2 regions of the Caloramator sp. ALD01 genome follow, and region 1 is predicted to be linked to the other one. Evidence: a T-box and tRNA genes for the amino acid it is inferred to sense, from the RefSeq annotation. Region 1 holds a T-box; the other holds one or more tRNA genes.
The links. A T-box is a leader RNA that pairs with one kind of tRNA and senses whether it is charged. The one in region 1 lies ahead of ileS (isoleucine--tRNA ligase), so its partner is inferred to be a tRNA-Ile.
Positions count from the first base shown of each region.

Region 2: it has a tRNA-Ile gene. The T-box ahead of ileS (isoleucine--tRNA ligase) is inferred to sense a tRNA for this amino acid. The anticodon was not compared.

Region 1 is NZ_AXAA01000001.1:17,991-21,428, reverse strand. It holds gene ileS (isoleucine--tRNA ligase) at 1-1,617, opposite strand, end outside; T-box leader at 1,667-1,860, opposite strand; gene A3M9_RS14035 (DivIVA domain-containing protein) at 1,906-2,301, opposite strand; gene A3M9_RS0100105 (RNA-binding protein) at 2,377-3,144, opposite strand; gene A3M9_RS0100100 (YggT family protein) at 3,157-3,414, opposite strand; gene A3M9_RS0100095 (cell division protein SepF) at 3,428-3,438, opposite strand, start outside.
Region 2 is NZ_AXAA01000001.1:146,272-149,709, reverse strand. It holds gene A3M9_RS0100795 (LD-carboxypeptidase) at 1-58, shown strand, start outside; gene A3M9_RS0100790 (M20 family metallopeptidase) at 51-1,229, shown strand; tRNA gene A3M9_RS0100785 (tRNA-Ile) at 1,375-1,451, opposite strand; gene A3M9_RS0100780 (CotS family spore coat protein) at 1,574-2,632, shown strand; gene A3M9_RS0100775 (helix-turn-helix domain-containing protein) at 2,750-3,271, shown strand; gene A3M9_RS0100770 (GNAT family N-acetyltransferase) at 3,280-3,438, shown strand, end outside.

The sequences.
Region 1 (3,438 bases):
GCTTGAACCAGAATCAAACCAAACGTCCATTATATCCTTTTCTTTTCTAAATTTTTGTCCACCACATTCACACTTTGTGTTTTCTGGAAGAAGGTCCTTTGCATCCATTTCAAACCAAGCATCCGAGCCCTTCTCCTTAAATATTTCAACTACCTTAGCTATAGTTTCTTCAGTTATTAATTCCTTTCCACAGTCTTCGCAGTAGAATATTGGAATAGGTACACCCCATATTCTTTGTCTTGAAATACACCAGTCTCCTCTGTCTTGAACCATACTTGCAATTCTGTCTTCTCCCCATCCTGGTATCCATTCCACTTCCTTAACTGCCTCAACAGCTTCCTTTCTAAATCCATCTATTGATGCAAACCATTGTTCAGTTGCTCTAAATATAATTGGATTTTTACATCTCCAGCAGTGTGGATATGAGTGAGTTATTCTTTCTTCTGCAAGAAGCATATTTGTTTCCTTAAGGTCGTGTAGAATTGCTTTATTTCCTTCCTTATAAGTTAATCCTTGATACTTGCCAGCCTTCTCAGTAAACCTTCCCTTTTCATCTACAGGATTTAAAACATCTAATTTATATTTCATACCTATTTCAAAGTCTTCTTGACCATGACCTGGTGCTGTATGAACACATCCAGTACCAGATTCTAATGTTACGTGGTCACCCACAATAACCAATGACTCTCTATCTATAAATGGATGATAACAAGTTTGTCCTTCTAATTCGCTTCCCTTAAATGTAGCAAGTATTTCTTCATTTTCAAGATTTGCAGCCTTCTTAACTGCTTCAAGCAATTCCTTTGCAATAACATAAACTTCATCATTGAACTTAGCAAGAACATATTCAAACTCTGGTCCTAAACATATTGCAAGGTTTGCAGGTAAAGTCCAAGTTGTAGTAGTCCAAATTACATAATATATGTTATTTAAATCAACATTTAAATTCTTAAATAGACCTTTATCATCCTTAACTCTAAACTTTACATAAATTGAATTTGATGTTTCGTCAGCATATTCAATTTCCGCCTCTGCCAATGCAGTTTCACAGGATGGACACCAATATACAGGTTTTAATCCCTTATATATATATCCCTTTTTAGCCATTTCTCCAAATACTTCAATTTGCTTTGCTTCGAATTCTGGAGTTAATGTTAAATATGGATTTTCAAAATCACCAATTACACCAAGTCTCTTAAATTGTTCCTTTTGTCTTTCAACTTGGCTTAGGGCATAATCCTTACACATTCCCCTAAACTTAACTGGATCAACATCGCTCACCTTTATTCCAAGTTTTTTTATTGCTTGAAGTTCAATTGGTAGTCCGTGTGTATCCCATCCTGGTACATAAGGTGAATAGAATCCCTTCATTGTTTTATATCTAACTATTATATCCTTTAAAACCTTATTTAGAGTATGACCTAAATGGATGTCGCCATTGGCATATGGTGGTCCATCGTGTAAAATAAAAGACTTATTGTTTTTGTTTTTATCAAGTGCCTTTTTATAAATATTTTTACTATCCCATTCCTCAAGCATTAATGGTTCTTTTTGTGGTAGATTTGCACGCATTGCAAACTCTGTTTGTGGCAAATTAAGTGTTTTACTATAATCCATTTATAATACCTCCCTTTCTAATTTTATCCAATAAAAAACAGACCTATGCCCCTGGGGCGAAGGTCTGTCCGCGGTACCACCCAAATTTATAACTCATTAAGATAACGGCATTCACCGGCTCAGCCTACTTAATTCAGCCTGCAACTCAAGGGTGATTTTCAACAAAGTTAGTTTATGGGCTCTCACCAACCCCCACTCTCTGTAAAACATCCTTTGCCTACTCGTCCCTGTCATCGTTTTTTATATTTACCCATAAATATACAATAAACTAAAAATTATGTCAAGTAATTATTTTTCATTTGTTATGTATTCCTTGTCAAGATTCTCAAGTTCAGATTGAAGAAGTGCTCTAAATCTGCTCTTAAACATATTGTACTCATTTTTTAATATTTCATATTCTTTATTGATTTCAAGTACCCTTTCTTCTGCCTTCTTCACAAGCTCATTTGCAGCCTCCTGTGCATTCTTTATAATTAGTTCTGCCTCCTTTTTAGAGCTTTCCTTCGCTTGATCTGCTGCAGATTGTGCAAGTAAAAGTGTATTTTGAAGTGTACTTTCTAAGTTTACATAGTGGCTCAATTTTTCATTTAATGCTTCTATCTTTTCCTTTAAATTTAAATTCTCCTTATATAGCTTTTCATAATCCTCACTTAGCTGTTCTAAAAACTCATCAACTTCATCAATATCGTATCCTCTAAAATTTTTTTAAACTCTTTATTTATTATCTCGTTTGGTGTTATTGTCATCTTTATTCCTCCCCTATACATATTTTTTTATTGATACAACAAACCTTTGACTTTTTGTATTTCTAACAACAGAGTTAAAAACGAATCTTCCAAATCCCTTAACCGAAACAATATCTCCTCTATCTAATTTGTAGCTTTGATCATCATTTGATATATAATTGACCTTTACATTTCCCTGTTTTATTAAAGAAGAAGCTTCACTTCTTGAAAGATTGTAAACTTCAGAAATTACAGCATCCATTCTTAAGGATGCTACATTTATCATAATTTCCTTTAAGGATTCAGCTTTTTCTCTTGCTATTTCATAAGGAATCCTTTCAAGCTTAACACCTGTGTGTTTTATCTTATTTAGATTAAATATAATATAATCACTTAACTCTCGTGCTACATATATTTCTGCTCCATCATCAAAAACATTAATGTCTCCTATTTTCTCCCTTTTTATGCCTAAAGATAATAACGCACCAAGATAATCCCTGTGACTTAGTTTCTCAAACTTAAAATTACCACTCACTTTAATTATATCTACCGGAAAATCCGTATCTACATCAACTCTACTTATAAGAGCAACCGCCCTTTCATAATTACCTTTACCACCGAAATATTTAATATAGATATCCCTTCCATTTGATAATAAATTTAAAAAATACTGTTCATCAGGTGTTAAAAAATCTGTAAATTCCTCCTGCCAAGTTCTTTCTACTCTATTTACCATATCAATTAGTTTAACATATACTTCCTTTTTTTCTTCATTTCTTCTTAAAAAAACATCTATATTCATTTAATCACCATATTATAAAATTATAGTTTTAATAAATTCTAAAAATAATATTGCCAGCATTGGTGAAAAATCAATAGGAGTATTGGGCAAGAGTTTAAATTGAAGCCTATAGAAGGGTTCTTTTATAGGATCTATTATAATTCCTATTATTCTTAAAACTTGATTGTTGTGCCTATTTGGAACAACCCAAGACAAAAGAGCATCTAAAAATATTAGAAACTCTAAAAGATTTACAAACTTAAAAAAGGCATACCTTAATGCATCAGTCATTTTTTACCTCCTGTTACTCCATTG
Region 2 (3,438 bases), 130 kb from region 1:
TGCTAAAATTATTGACAATAAATTAATAATAAATAAAGGAGAGGTTTTCATTGATTAATTTTTTTGCAGAATCAAAAAAAATTCAAGATAAACTAATAGAGTATAGAAGATATTTACATATGCATCCTGAAATAGATAGGGACTTAAAAAATACAGCTGATTTTATTGAAAGTATATTAACTAATTACAATATAAGCTATAAACGTTATGAAAATTGTGGTATTGTGGCTGAAGTTGGCAAAGGAGAAAAGATTATAGCCTTAAGGGCTGATATGGATGCTTTAACAATAGAAGACAAAAAAAATGTTCCATATAAATCTAAAAATAAAGGTTTAATGCATGCTTGTGGACACGATGCACATACATCAATACAATTAGGAACTTGTATTCTATTAAAAAAATATGAGCATTTATTAAATGGTAAAGTAAGATTTATTTTCCAGCCAGCTGAAGAGACTGATGGTGGAGCAAAGGATATGATTGATTATGGTGCTATAGACAATGTATCCTTTATAAGTGCTCTACACGTAGAAGAAACATTAGATACTGGAATTATAGGTATAAACAGCGGAATTGTGAGTGCTGCATCAAATCCTTTTAAAATAACTATTAAGGGTAAAGGGGCTCATGGTGCACATCCTGAAGATGGAATTGATCCAATAGTTGCTGCTTCAAAAATAATTGACAATCTACAAATAATTATATCAAGGGAAATTTCTGCTTTTGAAAGTGCGGTAATTACCATTGGTAAAATAAATGGTGGAACAGCACCTAATGCAATAGCAGAAGAAGTAATTATAGAGGGAATTATAAGAACCTTAGGAAATAATACAAGAAAGCAAGTATTAGATAGATTTACATCAATAGTTAATTTAACAGCAGAAACTTTTAGATGTAATATAGAAATAAATATAATAGAAGGTTATCCATCCTTTAGTAATGATAATAATCTTATTGAAACTCTAAATAAAATACAAAAAGAAAACTCAAATTACTTTACTATAAAAAAATTAGATTATCCAAGTATGGGGGTAGAGGATTTTGCGTACTATACAGAAAAAATACCTGGAATTTATTATAAATTAGGATGTAGAAATATAAATAAAGGTATAGTTCATCCAGCTCACGGAAGTTATTTTGATATAGATGAAGAATGTTTATGGATCGGATGTGGAATACAATGTTCTATAGTTCAAAAATTTATTATGAATGAAACAATAGAGCTCTAAATTTTAGAGCTCTTTTAATAAGTGAATCACAGTAATTTACATAAATAGTGGCTTTTATAATTAATACTCTATGACGATTATTTTATTTCACTTTGACTATATAGTATATTAGTGCAAATAAAAAAGAGAGCTTACTGCTCTCCTATGGTGGGCCTTCAGGGACTCGAACCCCGGACCGACCGGTTATGAGCCGGTTGCTCTAGCCAGCTGAGCTAAAGGCCCAAAATCTATTTTAATTATAAAAAATTCATATTATAATGTCAAGCATTTTTTAAATATTTTATTATAAAATTGTTTATCAAATGAATATAATTTAATATATAACTAAACAAAAAGGGGTATTTATGGATTTAAAGACTATGGATTTAAAGACTATGGATTTAAAAACTATAGATTTAAATAAAATAATCAATACTATAAAAAACAAATATGGTATTGAAATTAAAGAACTTGAAAAGAAAAGGTCTGTTTATAAATTAATATCAGATAGGAACAATATTTTTTGCTTGAAAGAAGTAAATCATAACTTTAGTAGATTTAAGTGGCTTTCATCTTTTTTATTGTATTTAAAAGAGAAGGGATTTTTAAATTGTCCTTTATTAATTAAAGATAATCAAAACCAATTTTATTTTAATGTCAATAAACATAAATATTATTATTTGACTAATTGGATTGAAGGAAATGAATGTAAAATAGATGAAATAGAAAATGCATTAAATTCAATTATACTATTATGTGAATTTCATAGGAAAGCATTAGGATTTAATTCTAAACAATTACCATATGAAGAAGCCAAATTAATTAAAGAGTATATTAAAAAGAAGGATGATATTATAAGATATAAAAACTTAATTATGAGTAAAAAAATTATGTCTTATTTTGATATACTATATATTGAAACATTCGATACTCAAATGGCACTGGCAGAAAAATCTTTAATATATCTACTTAATTCAAACTATCGTAATTTAAATAAAAATGCAATTAAAAACAAAGTTATATGTCATAACAGCTTTTATTATCAAAATATTATAAAGTCAGATAATACTTTATATCTTATTGATTTTGATAAAATAATATATGAAACAGTTGAATATGATTTAGGTAAATTTATTCAAAGATTGATGTACAGAAAGTCTTATAATTGGCAATTTGACAAAGCAAAATTATTAATTGATAAGTATTGTAAATGCTATGGTAATAATATTGATTATAAGTTATTACTATCAATAATCATTTACCCTCATAAGTTCTGGAAATTAGGAAATAAAAAGTATGATAAGAAAAAAAATCTTTATGAATCTTATTATATAAGAAGATTAAAAAAAATAATTAATAATAATTTGTCCATATTAAATTTCATTGATGAGTTTGATAAGTATTATATCAATAAAAATATCTAAATAGATTAAAATGTCTATTTGGATATTTTTTTGTTGTCGCAAATTGAAATAATTTTTGTATAAATACTTAAAAGGAAATAAATAAACAGTGAAGAATAAAATAATAGAGGTGGTATTATGGAAGAAAAAAAGAACTATTATACATTTAAAGAGGTATGTCAATTAACTGGGTATAAAGACTCAGTTATACGTTATTATGAAAAAGAATTCGAATTAAATATTCAAAGGGATACTAAGGGTAGAAGAATATTTTCTCCAAATGATTTGAATATATTATTACAAATAAAAAATTTACAAGAAAAAGGACTGACTAATGGACAAATAAAAAAAATACTTATGAACCAAGAAACTGCTATAACTTCCCTTGATGCAGCAGTTGCTTTTAATGATAATGATATTGATGAAAATGATCAAGATAAAATAAAATTAATAGAAGAAAAATTAAATGCTATTAATCAAAAGTTAGAAGAAATTGATAAAAATGTATTTAGTAAAGAACGCGACATATTGATCAGTGAGAATATGAAATTGAAAATGGAATTAAAGCAAAAGTGTTATGAAATCATAGAACTTAAAGAAAAATTAAAATACGAAAAACAAACAAAAAAAGGAATATTAAGCAAATTATTTAGAAAATAGGTGACAAAATGGTAATAAAATCATTTAATTTATTTAGATTGTTAGCTAATAATGAATTTATAAACTTTTATAATTTTAAGAATATATTTGAGCTATCTATAGCAAATTTATTTTTCAATACTTCGTATTTTGTTATCGATGAAGGAATAAGAGGTATTAATAAAAAC